2 regions of the Mesorhizobium sp. B2-1-3 genome follow, and region 1 is predicted to be linked to the other one. Evidence: riboswitches for the same ligand, from Rfam matches in the RefSeq annotation. Region 1 holds a riboswitch; the other holds the start of a gene.

What was found. A riboswitch is a leader RNA that binds a small molecule or an ion and turns the genes downstream of it on or off. The one in region 1 is predicted to bind S-adenosylmethionine.
Region 2: it holds a riboswitch for S-adenosylmethionine, as region 1 does, so the genes downstream of both, FJ973_RS24485 (homoserine O-acetyltransferase) here and FJ973_RS21755 (O-succinylhomoserine sulfhydrylase) in region 1, are expected to answer to the same signal.

The regions. Positions count from the first base shown of each region.
Region 1 is NZ_VFWL01000014.1:88,608-96,294, reverse strand. Features, by position in the region: gene chvE (multiple monosaccharide ABC transporter substrate-binding protein) at 1-218, shown strand, start outside; gene mmsA (multiple monosaccharide ABC transporter ATP-binding protein) at 317-1,849, shown strand; gene mmsB (multiple monosaccharide ABC transporter permease) at 1,846-3,138, shown strand; gene araD1 (AraD1 family protein) at 3,337-4,329, shown strand; gene FJ973_RS21765 (ABC transporter substrate-binding protein) at 4,378-5,151, opposite strand; gene FJ973_RS21760 (2'-deoxycytidine 5'-triphosphate deaminase) at 5,250-6,344, opposite strand; SAM riboswitch at 6,422-6,499, shown strand; gene FJ973_RS21755 (O-succinylhomoserine sulfhydrylase) at 6,557-7,687, shown strand, end outside.
Region 2 is NZ_VFWL01000018.1:31,420-39,106, forward strand. Features, by position in the region: gene gloB (hydroxyacylglutathione hydrolase) at 1-350, opposite strand, end outside; gene FJ973_RS24465 (methyltransferase domain-containing protein) at 504-1,292, shown strand; gene FJ973_RS24470 (ABC transporter ATP-binding protein/permease) at 1,432-3,255, shown strand; gene FJ973_RS24475 (DUF1194 domain-containing protein) at 3,361-4,164, shown strand; gene metW (methionine biosynthesis protein MetW) at 4,276-4,890, opposite strand; gene FJ973_RS24485 (homoserine O-acetyltransferase) at 4,949-6,118, opposite strand; SAM riboswitch at 6,238-6,315, opposite strand; gene hisC (histidinol-phosphate transaminase) at 6,452-7,561, shown strand; gene FJ973_RS24495 (prephenate/arogenate dehydrogenase family protein) at 7,568-7,687, shown strand, end outside.

The DNA.
Region 1 (7,687 bases):
CCGTGTTCAAGGACACCCGCGAACTGGCCAAGGCCACCGTCGAGCTCGTCGACAAGGTGCTCTCGGGCGGCAAGCCGGAAGGCCTCGACACCAAGACCTACAACAACGACGTCAAGGTCGTTCCCTCGATCCTGCTGACGCCGCATGAGGTCGACAAGTCGAACTACCAGGCCCTGGTCGTCGACTCCGGCTACATCAAGGCCGACGAACTGAAGTAAATTCGGTTGTATAGCCAGGGGTCCTGCGCAACGCAGGGCCCCTTTTCGTTCACCAGCGACCCCGGTATTGTTGCGGGTCTCGCAGGAGCACTTTACCCATGGCCTCGACGATTTTGGAGATGCAGGACATCACCAAGACGTTTCCCGGCGTCAAGGCGCTGTCGAACGTCAACCTTCGGGTCGAGGAAGGCGAGATCCACGCCGTGGTCGGCGAGAACGGCGCCGGCAAATCGACGCTCATGAAGGTGCTGTCGGGCGTCTATCCCTCCGGCACCTATGACGGCCAGATCATCTTTCAGGGCCAGGAATGCCAGTTCAAAGGCATTCATGACAGCGAACGCAAGGGCATCGTCATCATCCACCAGGAGCTTGCGCTGGTGCCGATGCTGTCGATCGCCGAAAACATCTTCCTCGGCAACGAACACGCCCGATACGGCGTCATCGACTGGAATGCCAACGAGGCGCGCACCAGCGCCCTGCTGAAGAAGGTGGGCCTCAAGGAGGACCCCAAGACGCTGATCACCAATATCGGTGTCGGCAAGCAGCAGCTGGTCGAAATCGCCAAGGCGCTGAGCAAGGAGGTCAAGCTCCTGATCCTCGACGAGCCGACGGCGTCGCTCAGCGAAAAGGACAGCCAGGCGCTGCTCGACCTTCTGCTCGAATTCAAGCGACAAGGCATGACCTCGATCCTGATCTCGCACAAGCTCAACGAGGTGAACCGGGTCGCCGACAAGGTGACCGTCATCCGCGACGGACGAACCATCGAGACGCTGTCCAGGAAGGACATCTCGGAAGACCGCATCATCACCTCGATGGTCGGCCGTTCGCTCGACGACCGCTATCCGCCGCGCGAGCCCGATATCGGCGAGGTCGTGTTCGAGGTGAAGAACTGGTCGGTCTATCACCCGCTCCATGCCGAGCGGCAGGTGATCAAGGGCATCGACATCAATGTGCGCAAGGGCGAGGTGGTCGGCATTGCCGGGCTGATGGGCGCCGGGCGAACCGAATTCGCCATGAGCCTGTTCGGCCGCTCCTATGGGCGCCGCATCACCGGCGAGGTGCTGCTCAAGGGCAAGCCGATCGACGTCTCCTCTGTGAGCAGGGCGGTCGAACACGGCATTGCCTATGTGACCGAGGATCGCAAGACCTACGGCCTCAATCTCATCGACCATATCAAGCACAACATTACGCTGGCCAATCTCGGCGGCGTGTCGCGCCACAGCGTGATCGACGATTTGCGCGAGCTTGCCGTCGCCAACGACTATCGCAAGCAGACCAACATCCGCGCCTCCAGCGTCTATCAGATGACCGGCAATCTTTCCGGCGGCAACCAGCAGAAGGTGGTGCTGTCGAAATGGCTGTTCGCCGACCCGGAAGTGCTGATCCTGGACGAGCCGACGCGCGGCATCGATGTCGGCGCCAAATATGAAATCTATACGATCATCGCGCGCCTTGCGGCCGAAGGTAAGGCGATCGTGGTCATCTCGTCGGAAATGCCAGAACTGCTCGGCATCACCGACCGCATCTATGTCATGAACGAAGGCCGCATCGTCGGCGAAATGCCCGCGGCGGACGCAAGCCAAGAAAGAATAATGCGCGCCATCGTTCGGGGAGAAGGAAAAGCAGCATGAGCACGGAAAGCGCCCCCGCCCCGCAAAGCAACGTCGCCGAAGATGTAGGGCAGCGTCCACGCATCGCCGTATCGGCGCTGGCGACGAACCTGCGCGAATACGGCCTGATCCTGGCGCTGATCGCCATCATGGTGTTCTTCCAGTTCACCACCTCGGGAACGCTGTTCAAGCCGGTGAACCTGAGCAATCTGGTGCAGCAGAACTCCTTCATCATCGTGATGGCGCTCGGCATGCTGCTGGTCATCGTATCGGGCCATATCGACCTCAGCGTGGGGTCCGTGGCCGGCTTCATCGGCGCGCTGGCGGCGATGATGATGGTGATCTGGCCTCTCGGCATATTCAGCAACCCGCTGGTGGTCTCCATCGTCTGCCTGATCGTGGGCGGCCTCATCGGCGCGGCGCAAGGCTACTGGATCGCCTACCATCGAATACCGAGCTTCATCGTGACGCTGGCCGGCATGCTGATCTTCCGCGGCATCTGCCAGGCGCTGCTCGGCGGCGGATCTTCGGTCGGGCCGCTGCCGCCCGAGTTCAAGGCACTCAGCTCCGGCTTCATTCCAGATGTCATCGGACCGCTGACGCTGATCCCGCCAACGGTGAATGCAGCCGGCAAGACGATTATGGGCAGCGGCCTGACGCTGCACATGACGACGATCGTGCTGGGCCTGATCGCCGTGCTGGCCTATGCCTATTTCGGGCTGCGGACGCGACGCAAACGCGAACGCCACGGCTATGAGGCCGAGCCCTTTACCCTGTTCGTCATCAAGACGCTGGTCGGCAGCGCGCTGGCGCTGTTCCTGGTCTACCAGTTCGCCAGCTATCGGGGCCTGCCGGTGGTGCTGCTCGTCATGGGCCTGCTGATCTCGCTGTTCGTCTTCGTCACCAAGCGCATGACGATCGGCCGCCGCATCTATGCGATGGGCGGCAATGCCAAGGCCGCGCAGCTGTCGGGCATCAAGACCGAGCGCCTGACGCTTTACGTGTTCGTCAATATGGGCGTGCTGTCGGCGCTTGGCGGCCTGATCATCGCGGCACGCCTTGGCCAGGCCGTGCCGGCGGCAGGCCTCGGCAGCGAGCTCGACGTCATCGCCGCGGTGTTCATCGGCGGCGCCTCGGCGATGGGCGGCGTCGGTCAGGTCATCGGCGCGGTGGTCGGCGGCTTCATCATGGGCGTGATGAACAACGGCATGTCGATCATGGGCGTCAATGTCGACTGGCAGCAAGTGGTCAAGGGCCTGGTGCTGCTCGGCGCCGTGATCTTCGACGTCTACAACAAGAACAAGGCCTGAACAGGCTTCAGGCGAGGCAAGCAGGAGGCATACGGTCGCGGCGCTGCCGGCAATTCGCCGGCTTGAAAAAGTCCTTCAGGACCGAGCTCGCGAGCGCAATCCGGACGACGAGTTCAACCCGTGGCACGGCCAGTCCGAGCCGCGCAGGTCAGGGTTTGCCAGAAGGCAGCCATGCCAAGATATGAGAGAGGACTGATCATGCTGATCTCGCAGATTCTCGACGACGCCGAGACAATCCGTGTCGTTGCACGCACGGGCGGCAAGACCCGGATCATCAACGGCGCGCGCAGCGTCTATTCGCTGGCGATGGAAGCCGCTCGTACCGGCGTGGGCCTTGCCGCGCTGATCGAACGCAAGGGACTTGGCGAGACCGTCGATCTCGACGCCGCCTACAAGAAGGGGCGGCTGCTGTCGCCGATCAATCATCCCGATCCGGCGCATCTGCATCTGACCGGCACGGGGCTAACGCATCTCGGCTCGGCGGCGACGCGCGATTCCATGCACAAGAAGCTCAGCACCGACGGCGAGGAGCAGCTCACCGATTCCATGAAGATGTTCCGCATGGGGCTGGAAGGCGGCAAACCCGCGAAAGGCCAGATCGGGGTGCAGCCGGAATGGTTCTACAAGGGCAATGGCACGATGGCCGTGGCGCCGGGTGCCGCGCTCCTGTCGCCGGCCTTCGCCAAGGATGCCGGCGAGGAGCCCGAGGTTGCCGGCATCTATGTCATCGGCGACGACGGCGCGCCGTTCCGGGTCGGCTTCACGCTGTCCAACGAATTTTCCGATCATGTGACCGAACGCGTGAACTACCTCTTTCTCGCCCATTCCAAGCTGCGCAACGCTTCCTTCGGACCGGAGATCCTGGTCGGCGACCTGCCCGCCGACATCAGGGGCTCCTCACGCATCTGGCGCGACAGCAAGTTGATGTGGGAAAAGCCGTTCCTGTCGGGCGAAGCGAACATGTCGCACACCATCGCCAATCTCGAACACCACCATTTCAAATATTCGGCTTTCCGCCAGCCGGGCGACGTGCATGTGCACATGTTCGGCACCGCGACCCTGTCCTTCGCCGACGGCATCAAGACCGAGGCCGGCGACGTGTTCGAGATCGAGGCCGGCGATTTCGGCCTGCCGCTGCGCAATCCGCTCGAAATCGAACAGCCGGTGAAGGTGGCGGTGAAGGCGCTGTGAGATGAGCGTGATCTCCTCCCTGGTGGGAGGAGATCGGCAGCTTCCATCTCAATAAATATCGAAGTCGAAATACTTGTCCTGGATCTTCTTGTAGGTGCCGTCGGCGACGATGGCGTCAATGGCTGCGTTGAGCTTGTCGCGCAGCGCCGTATCCTCGAGACGCACGGCAATGCCGGCTTCGGTCTCGGTGCCCTTGACGTCACCGACCATCTTGCAGCAACCGTCGCTCGCCTTCTTCATCCAGTCCATCAGCACGAACTTGTCGGAAAGGACGGCGTCGAGGCGGCCGTTCTGGAGATCGGTGATTGCCTCTTCCTGGGTCGGATAGAGCTTCGCTTCGGCGCCGGCCTTGCCATAGACGTCCTGGGCGTAATTGGCCTGCGTGGTCGCCGCCTGGGCGCCGACCGTCTTGCCGGTGAGTGCCGCCGGTTCGGTCGAGGCGATGTCGCTGTCCTTCAGGGCGACGAGCGACAGCGGCGTCGTATAATATTTGTGGGTGAACGCGACCTGCTTCTTGCGCTCCTCGGTGATGCTCATCGAAGCGATGATGGCGTCGAACTTCTTGGCCTGCAGCGCCGGGATAATGCCGTCCCAGTCCTGGGTGACGATCTCGCATTCGACCTTCATCTGCGCGCACAAGGCGTTGGCGATGTCGATGTCGAAGCCCTCGACCTTGCCGTCGGGCGTGATGGTGTTGAACGGCGGATAGGCTCCCTCGGTGCCGATCTTGATTTTCTCCGCCGCATGCGCCGACAGGGCGCCGGCACCAAGCGTCAGCATGGCGGCGGCCGCCGCCGATATTATCCATTTCGAAATCTGCATTTTCATTCCCCTTGAGCGCCGCCACGTCGGCGGCCGGCGAGGCAGCCAAGCATGGCGAGCCGGCGCAGGCAAGTATCTTGCCTGACGGTGATGAGCGTTCAGGGCGCGGCGCGAAAGTGCTTGGACAGCTTCAGGCCCTGCGCCTGGTAGTTCGAGCCGAGCTCGGTGCCGTAAAGCGCCTGCGGCCGCTTCAGCATATGCTCGTAGACCAGCCGGCCGACGATCTGGCCATGATCGAGGATGAACGGCACCTCATGGCTGCGCACTTCGAGCACGGCGCGGCTGCCGGTGCCGCCGGCCGCCGAATGGCCGAAACCCGGATCGAAGAAGCCGGCATAGTGGACACGGAACTCGCCCACCAGCGGATCGAAGGGCGTCATTTCGGCCGCGTAGAGCGGCGGCACATGCACCGCTTCCTGGCTGACGAGGATGTAGAACTCGTCCGGATCGAGCACCAGCTCGCCGGCGCCGCTCTTGTGGATCGGCTCCCAGAAGTCGACGATCTCCTGCGCCGCGCGTTTGTCGACATCGACGAGGCCGGTATGGTGTTTGCCGCGATAGCCGACCAGCCCGTCACTGTCGCCGTTGAGATCGATCGACAATGCGATGCCGCCGCCGGAGATGTTCGGCGGTTCGGTGGCGACCAGCATTTCGGCCCGGTGCAATTGATGCAACTCTGCTTCCGAGAGCAGCGCATTGCCGGTGCGGAAGCGTATCTGCGAAAGGCGCGAGCCGGCGCGCACGACGATCGGGAAGGTGCGTGGGCTGACTTCGAGATAGAGCGGACCATGATAGCCGGCGGCGATCTTGTCGAACTCGTGGCCGCGATCGGTCATCACGCGGGTGAAGATATCGAGCCGCCCGGTCGAGCTCTTGGGATTGGCGGACGCCGAAATTTCCGCCGGCAGCGCCAGGCTTTCGAGCAGGGGCACGATGTAGACGCAGCCGGTTTCCAGAACGGCGCCGTCGGCCAGGCTGATCTCGTGCAGCTTCAGCCGGTCGAGTTTTTCACTGACCTTGTGGTTGGGACCCGGCAGGAAGGACGCGCGCACCCGCCACGCCTTGTCGCCGAGCCTCAGATCAAGGCTGGCCGGCTGGATCTGGTCGGCGTCGAGCGCACGCGACGACTTCAGCGCGCCGGACTGGAACAGCGCCGCAATGTCCTGATCGGGAAGAATTCCTGTCTGCCGCAAAGTCTGGCTCCGCTCTGCTGGTACAAATCTCTTAATGAAGCCGGCAATTGACGCAAGCGTGGCGCGGGTCTAAAGGGTCGTTATCCCGTGGTGATTTGGCCGGTCGGCTTGCAGCCACGTTAAACAAGTCGCTAAAGGACCGTCGGGCCGCAAGGCCGCATGGACCGGTTGCGACTTTTTCGCGGCCGGTTTTTTTGTGTTTGGATAGGACGATGACGAGCAAGACGCGCAACTGGAAGCCTCAGACCGCACTCGTGCATGGCGGAACCCTGCGTTCCGGCTTCGGCGAGACTTCCGAGGCGATATACCTGACCCAAGGCTATGTCTATGAGACGGCCCAAGCCGCCGAAGCCCGCTTCAAGGGCGAGGAACCGGGCTTCATCTATTCGCGCTACGCCAATCCGACCGTCGACATGTTCGAGAAGCGCATGTGCGCGCTCGAAGGCGCCGAGGACGCGCGCGCCACCGCGTCCGGCATGGCGGCGGTGACGGCAGCCCTCCTGTGCAGCGTCAAGGCCGGCGATCATATCGTTGCGGCGCGCGCCCTGTTCGGCTCCTGCCGCTGGGTGGTCGAGACGCTGGCGCCGCGCTACGGCATCGAGGCGACGCTGGTCGACGGCACCGACATCGCCAATTGGGAAAAGGCGGTTCGGCCCAACACCAAGCTGTTTTTCCTGGAAAGCCCGACCAACCCGACGCTTGAGGTGGTGGACATCGCCGCCGTCGCTTCGCTTGCCAATTCGATCGGCGCGCGGCTGGTCGTGGACAATGTCTTCGCCACGCCGCTGCAGCAGAAGCCGTTGCAGCTCGGCGCGCATATCGTGGTCTATTCGGCGACCAAGCACATCGATGGCCAGGGCCGATGTCTCGGCGGCGTCATTCTGTCGGACAAGAAGTGGATCGACGAGAACCTGCACGATTATTTCCGCCATACCGGCCCCAGCCTGTCACCGTTCAATGCCTGGACGCTGCTGAAGGGCCTGGAAACGCTGCCGCTGCGCGTGCGCCAGCAGACGGAGAGCGCCGGCAAGATCGCCGATTTCCTGGCCGAGCAGCCGGAGATCGCCCGCGTGATCTATCCCGGGCGCGCCGACCATCCGCAGGCTGACGTCGTGAAGAAGCAGATGTCGGGCGGTTCCACCCTGATCTGCTTTGACGTCAAGGGCGGCAAGCAGGGTGCCTTCGCCTTGCAGAACGCGCTCGACATCGTCCTGATCTCGAACAATCTCGGTGACGCCAAAAGCCTGATCACCCATCCGGCGACGACGACGCACAAGAACCTCAGCGACGAAGCGCGCGCCGAGCTCGGCATCGGACCCGGCACGCTCAGGCTGTCGGTCGGG
Region 2 (7,687 bases), on a different contig from region 1:
CCGGCGGTGTGGCCGGGGGTGGCGATCACTTCGATGCGCTCCTCGCCGAGACGCAGGATCGAACCGTCCTCGACAGTGTCGTCAATGCCGGGAATCTTGGCCTTTTCGGCTTCGGGACCCACGATGCGCAGCTTGAAGCGCTGCTTCAGCGCCAGATTGGCCTCGACATGGTCGGCATGGTGATGCGTGGTCAGGATCATCGTCGGCGTCCAGCCGGTGCGCTTGACCGCAGCCAGGATCGCCGCTTCTTCCGGCGCATCGATAAGCGCGGTCTGACCGCTTTTGGGGTCATGCACCAGCACGCCGAAATTGTCGCTGCGGCACATGAACTGTTCGATTTCGACCGCCATCGCATCTCTCCATCTTTCGCCGCAGACATAGGACGCCGACGCGCGGATGTCATCCCGGAGATGACTAATGTCAGGATGTCATTCGACATCCGGGATCTCGGGACGTCGCGGCCTTTTGTTGAAACCCGCCGATATCGCGGCTACATCCCTGACATGCATTCCGACATCGTCGATCTCCGCTCCTTCTATTCGACAGCGCTCGGTCGCTTCGCCGAGCATTCGATCACCATGGCCTTGTCATCGATATGGGCCACCGTGCCCAATGAGCGGCTTGTCGGGCTCGGCTACACCTTGCCTTGGCTGGAACGGTTCGGCAGCGACGCCGAGCGGGTGTTCGCCTTCATGCCGGCGACGCAGGGCGCCGTGGTCTGGCCGGCGGCGGGACCGACGGCGACGGCTCTGGTTTTCGACGAGGAACTGCCGCTGGTCGATTCCTGCATCGACCGCATGCTGCTCGTGCATTCGCTCGAGCATGTCGAAAACCCGCGCGAAACGCTGAACGAGATCTGGCGCGTGCTGTCGCCGGCCGGCCGGGTGGTCATCGTCGTGCCCAACCGGCGCGGCGTCTGGGCGCGGTTCGAGCACACGCCGTTTGGCAATGGCAGGCCGTTCTCGCGCGGTCAGCTCACCGAGTTGCTGCGCGAGGCGAATTTCACGCCCGCCGCCTGGTCCGACGCCCTGTTCTTTCCGCCATCGCGGCGGCGTTTCATGATGCGCTTCCACAATATGGTGGAGCGCGCCGGCCGGCGGCTGTGGCCGATCTTTTCCGGCGTCATCGTGGTCGAGGCGCAGAAGCGGCTCTATCAGGGCGTGCCGGCCGCCCAGCGCGCTTCCCGACGGGTTTTCGTGCCGGTGCTTTCGCCGCATGCAGCAACGCGGCTCGGCCGGCGAATAGAGACCGGGGGCACGACATCGCCGGGTCCGCGAATGACACCTTCGTGATCATGCCAGAAACTTGCGCCGGACGGCATTTCGCGACCTATCTGTCGCTGACGGGCTCGCAGCCTGGCTGAGTGACCGGTGGCGTCACTACACTTCATCCGGTTTTCAGCACCGCTTTTGAACGCAAGGACTTCAGCTCATGGCCGATTATCCGGACAATGATGCCTCTGCCCGGCCTATCGCTGCGGTCGAAGCTTCGAGCCTGCGTGATCAGGTGGCAACCATCAAGCTGGCGCTTGCCGGGTCGCCGGTCCGCAAAGGGCTACGCTGGGCCTCCATCGGAATGGTTGCCGTCATTGTCGCGACCTCGATCGGCCAGGTTCTGCTCAACCGCTGGAACCAGCCTTTCTACGATGCGCTTGCACGCCGCGACATGCAGGCCTTCCTGCACCAGCTCGCCGTTTTTGCCGCGATTGCCGGTGGGCTTCTTGTGCTCAATGTCGGCCAGACCTGGCTCAATCAGACGATCCGGCTGAAGCTGCGCGAGGCGCTGACGCTCGATCTGATCGATGGATGGATGCGGCCGGCGCGCGCTTTTCGCCTGGCGCATGCAGGCGCCATCGGGGTCAATCCCGACCAGCGCATGCAGCAGGACGCGAGCCATCTTTCCGACCTGTCGACGGATCTTGGCGTTGGCCTGCTGCAATCCCTAATCCTGCTCGCCTCCTTCGTCGGCGTGTTGTGGGAGCTGTCCTCGGGCTTCGTCTTCCATGTCGGCGGGACATCGCTCGCCATACCGGGCTACATGGTGTGGGCGGCCATCCTCTATGCCGGAACGGCTTCCTGGCTGAGCTGGCTGGTCGGACGGCCACTGATCCACCTCAACAGCGACCGCTACACACGCGAGGCGGAGCTGCGTTCCTCGATGGTGCGCGTCAACGAGAACATCGATGCCATCGCGCTCGCCCGAAGCGAGCCCGATGCCAGGCGGCGGCTGGAAACCGACCTGGGCACCGTGCTCGGCGCCATGCGACGCATCTATAACGCCCAGATCAATCTCGCCTGGGTGACGGACACCTATGGCTGGATCACCGTGGTGGCTCCCATCCTGGTCGCTTCGCCGGTCTATTTCGCGGGCGATATCAGCTTCGGCGGACTGATGATGGCGGTCGGCGCCTTCAATCAGGTCCATTCTTCATTGCGTTGGTTCATCAACAATATCGGCAGCATCGCCGATTGGCGCGCGACGCTGATGCGCGTCGCCGATTTCCGCATTGCGCTGGATGAGACCGATGTGCTGCACGGCCAGGAAAGGCGCATCGAATTCGGCGAGAATGCAAACGGCAAGCTGACCTTCGAGAAACTCGAAGTGGCCTCGCCGGAGGGCTGCACGAGGCTCGCCGACCAGCATGTCGAGATCCACGCCGGCGAACGCGTCATGCTCACCGGCGAGCCTGGCGCGGGCAAGACGCTGTTCTTTCGCGCCATTGCCGGCCTGTGGCCATGGGGGAGCGGGCGCATCGGCATGCCGGCGGGAGAGACGCCCATCTTCGTGCCGCGCACGCCTTACTTCCCAACCGCCACGCTGCGCGAAGTGCTCGACCGCGTGGACGGGGTTGCGCCGGCAAGCGATGCCGATATCTCAGCCGTGCTGGCCGAGATCGGCCTGGAACACCTGTCGTCGTCGCTCGGCCGCAGCGCGCGCTGGGAGCATGAACTGGCCGACGACGAACTGCGCCTGCTGGCCTTTGCCCGCCTCGTGCTGCGCCAACCAAAATGGGTGATCATCGATGAGGCTCTCGATGCCTTCGACGGACCGACACTGCGGCGGGTGTTGTCGATGCTGGAGAAGCGGCTGGGCGGGGCGACGATCTTCAATATAGGCCGCGGCCAGCACAACAATCAATTCTTCCCGCGCGCACTGACCATCGTGAAGGCGTCCGGCGTGCCGGCTCTGAAGCCCGCGCGCATAAGGGCAGGCGCGATCGAGCCGCCGCCGGCCGCTCCTCGCCCCAAGAAATAGCACTTCCGGCATCTATTCGGACCAGCCCGCGCCACGCCACGTGGCAGCTTTATTTCGCCGTGATCGCGAGGGAAGATCGCACCGGAAACATAGCTTGAGCCGGCCATGCTTGATGCTCTCAGCCTGCTTGCCTGCCTGGCCTGCACCGAGGCCGCCGTGACTGCGCCTGCGCCGGACAGCCTGGCCGTTGACGTCGAATTGGTGCTGGCGGTCGATATCTCATTGTCGATGGACGAGAAGGAGTTCGCCCTGCAGCGCGCCGGCTATGTGGAGGCGCTGCGTCATCCCGACTTCGTCAAGGCGGTCCGCGCCGGGAACGCCGGTCGCATCGCGCTCACCTATTTCGAATGGGCCGGCACCGTGCGCGACGACGCGCTCATCGGCTGGCAGGTCATCGACGGCGCCGAGAGCGCCAACGCCTTTGCCGACAAGATAGCGGCCCGTCCGTTCCGCAGCTTCCGCGGCACGTCGATCTCCGGCGCGCTCGCCTTCGGCGCGGGGCTCTTCGACCGCACCGCTTACGAAAGCGAACGCAGCGTCATCGATATTTCCGGTGACGGACCAAACAATATCGGGCTGCCCGTCACCGCCACGCGGGATGCGGCAAACGCCAGAGGCATCGTCATCAACGGCCTGCCGATCCTGATCAATCCATCGCCCACCTTCAGCCATCTCGACCGGTATTACGCCCAGTGCGTAACCGGCGGGCCGGGCTCCTTCGTGCTGCCGATTTATACAGCCGCCGAATTCTCGACGGCGATCCGGCGCAAGTTGATCCTCGAAGTGAGCGGCGTTCAGAACGAGACCAGGATCATTCCCGCCGAAGCCGAGGCTCCGATCGACTGCCTGCAAGGCGAACGCGACAGACGGTTCTTGTCGGATCCGTATTTCCCGGAGCTCGATCGCTGAGCCTTCGCCGGGCTATGCGTCCCAACCTGCTGATGACCTTCGTCGCAGAGATCAGCCTGCAGCTCGACTTCGCCCGAAAAGGGGGTGTCATAGCCACCTCCGGGATGGCCCCTATCGCTTCAACAAGAACACCGCTTGCTGGCCGAAGAAGTTCCAGAACCACCATGGCATTGACAGGCCGATCTTCTGGCCGTTGGCGTCGAGCGCGGTCGCCCTTTCCACGGTCGCGCCAAGCTCCTCGCACAGATTGACGAAGTCGCGGATGGTGCAGAAGTGGATGTTCGGCGTGTCGTACCAGGAATAGGGCAGGTCCTTGGTCACCGGCATGCGGCCCCTGACGAACAGCGACAGGCGCACCCGCCAGTGGCCGAAATTGGGGAAGGAAACGATGGCGTGTTCGCCGATCCTGAGCAGTTCGTCGAGAACGAGCTTCGGGTTGCGGGTCGCCTGCAAGGTCTGCGACAGGACGACGAAATCAAAACCCTTGTCGGGATAGAATTCGAGATCCTTGTCGGCGTCGCCCTGAACGACGGAAAGGCCGCGCGCCACGCATTCGTTGACACCGCGCTGCGACAGCTCCAGTCCGCGGCCGTCGATCTGCTTGGTTTCCTGCAAAAGCTCGAGCAGCGAGCCGTCGCCGGAGCCGACGTCCAGCACCCGCGATTGCGGCGGGATCAGACCGGCGATCACCTCGAGATCGACGCGCTGGGCGCGGTTGACGCTCATGGCTTGCCCCTTGTCGTGGTGCGTGACCCTTGATGGACAGGTCTGCAATTTTGCGGGGTCATGCACCGAGCCCTCTCGCTCGCGCGGCCGAGCCGATGAAGCCATTGATGGCGGCGAACAGTTCCGGCTCGTCAAGCAGGAAGGCGTCGTGCCCGCGATCGGTCTCGATCTCGACGAAGGACACCGACGCGCCGGCGGCATTCAGCGCATGGACGATCGAGCGGCTCTCCTCTGTCGGAAACAGCCAATCCGAGGTGAACGAAACCAGGCAGAAGCGTGTCTTGGTGCCGGCAAAAGCATCGGCCAGCCTGCCGCCATGGTCGGCGGCGAGGTCGAAATAGTCCATGGACCGCGTCATGTAGAGATAGGAATTGGCGTCGAAGCGGTCGACGAAAGTCATGCCCTGGTGACGCAGATAGCTCTCGATCTGGAAGTCGGCGTCGAAGCCGAAGGTCAGAGCTTCGCGGTCCTGCAGGTTGCGGCCGAACTTCCGGTGCAAGGCGGCTTCCGACAGGTAGGTGATGTGGGCGGCCATGCGCGCCACGGCGAGCCCCTTTTCCGGGCGTTTGCCGTGGTCGAAATACTTGCCGCCATGCCATTCTGGGTCCGCCATCACGGCCTGCCGGCCGACCTCGTGGAAAGCGATGTTCTGCGAGGAATGACGCGCGCCGGTGGCGATCGGCAGCGCCGAGAAAACACGCTCCGGATAGCTCGACGCCCATTGCAGCACCTGCATGCCGCCCATCGACCCGCCGAGCACGCAAAACAGTTTTTCGATGCCGAAATGGTCGATCAGCATCTGCTGGGCACGCACCATGTCGCGGATGGTGATGACCGGAAGGTCGAGCCCATAGGGCTTGCCGGTGGCGGGATTGGTGGAGGCCGGACCGGTGGAACCGAGGCAGCCGCCGATGACGTTTGAGCAGATGACGAAGAAGCGGTTGGTGTCGATGATCTTGCCGGGCCCGATCAGCACTTCCCACCAACCCGGCTTGCCGGTCACCGGATTGGTGCTGGCCACATGCTGGTCGCCGGTCAATGCGTGGCAGACGAGAATGGCGTTGGAACGGGCGTCATTCAGCGTGCCGTAGGTCTGGTAGGCGATCTGGAACGGCGACAGCAGCGTGCCGGCGTCGAGCTTGAGCGGCTTGTCGGCGCCGAAGCGCACGACCGGGCTCGACGGTTGGTCTGCCTCGTTGTTGGTTCTGCCAGCGCGCTGAGCGGCCATCTCGTCTCTCTTGCTGCACCTTGCCTTTGCGGAAATCGCTGCCGATCTCCGCGCCGCCGATGCGTTCGTCCGGCCGATCGCGGACAACAAAAAACCGGCATTGCCTTCGCAAAGCCGGTTACGTCGCGCAAACGGCCCTTTAGCGAATTGTTTAACGTGGCTGCAAGCCGACCGGCCAAATCACCACGGAACTGTCGATGCCCTTCTAGAACTCACCTGCCTCGCCGTCAATGCCGCTTGCTGGCACCACTGCCACCTCTCGACATTGCCGGCCATGGCTTGTATTTCCGCAGCGGCTTCCAGGATGGAGGCGTTCTCGACGGATTTTGCGATATGAGCCAGACCTCGGACAAGGCACGTCCAACCCCGCGCGCGGGCATCATGGACATCCAGGCCTATGTGCCGGGCAAGAGCTCGGCCCCCGCCGGGGTGGACAAGGTCCACAAGCTGTCGTCGAACGAGAACCCGCTCGGCCCCTCGCCGAAGGCAATCGAGGCCGCGCGCGAGGTCGCCGCCAAGCTCGACGTCTATCCCGACGGCACCGCCCGGCGCCTGCGCGAAGCAATCGCCGAGGTGCATGGTCTGAACGCACAGAACATCATCTGTTCCAACGGCTCCGACGAGATCCTCGGCCTGCTGGCGCAGACTTATCTCGCCCCCGGCGACGAGGCCATATTCACCGAACACGCCTTCATGGTCTACAAGATCTACATCCAGTCGGCGGGGGCGACGCCTGTCGCGGTCAAGGAGACCGAGGAGCGCGCCGACATCGATGCGATCCTGGCGGCCGTCACGCCACGTACGAAGATCGTGTTCCTCGCCAATCCCAACAATCCAACCGGCACTTACGTGCCGTTCCAGGAGGTGCGCCGCCTGCATGCCGGCCTGCCGAAGAACGTGCTTCTGGTGCTCGATGCCGCCTATGCCGAATATGTCAGGCGCAACGACTATGAGGCCGGCATCGAGCTCGCGGGCAGCTCTCAGAACGTGGTCATGACCCGCACCTTCTCCAAGATCGGACTTGGCGGGGCGCGGATCGGATGGATGTATGGGCCGATGCACATCGTCGACGCGATCAACCGCATACGCGGTCCCTTCAACGTCAATGCGACGGCGATCGAGGCCGGCATCGCCGCCGTCCGCGACCGCGCCCATATCGAGCGCAGCGTCGCGCATAACGAGACCTGGCTGGCCTGGCTGAGCGAACAGATGACCGGGCTCGGGTTGCGGGTGACGCCGAGCGTCGGCAATTTCCTCCTCATTCATTTTCCCGACGACGGCAAGCATTCGGCCGCGGCGGCGGACGATTATCTCACCCAGCGCGGCTACATACTGCGGCGTGTTTCGGGCTATGGCTTTCCCAACGCACTGCGTATGACGGTCGGCACCGAAGAGGCCAATCGCGGCGTTGTCGCGGCACTCACGACATTCCTGAAAAGCTAGAACGCCATGGCATCACCGATGTTCGAAAAGATCGCGCTGGTCGGTATCGGCCTGATCGGCTCGTCGCTGGCCCGCGTCATCCGCCGCGAGGGCCTGGCCGGCCATGTCGCCATCTCGACGCGCAGC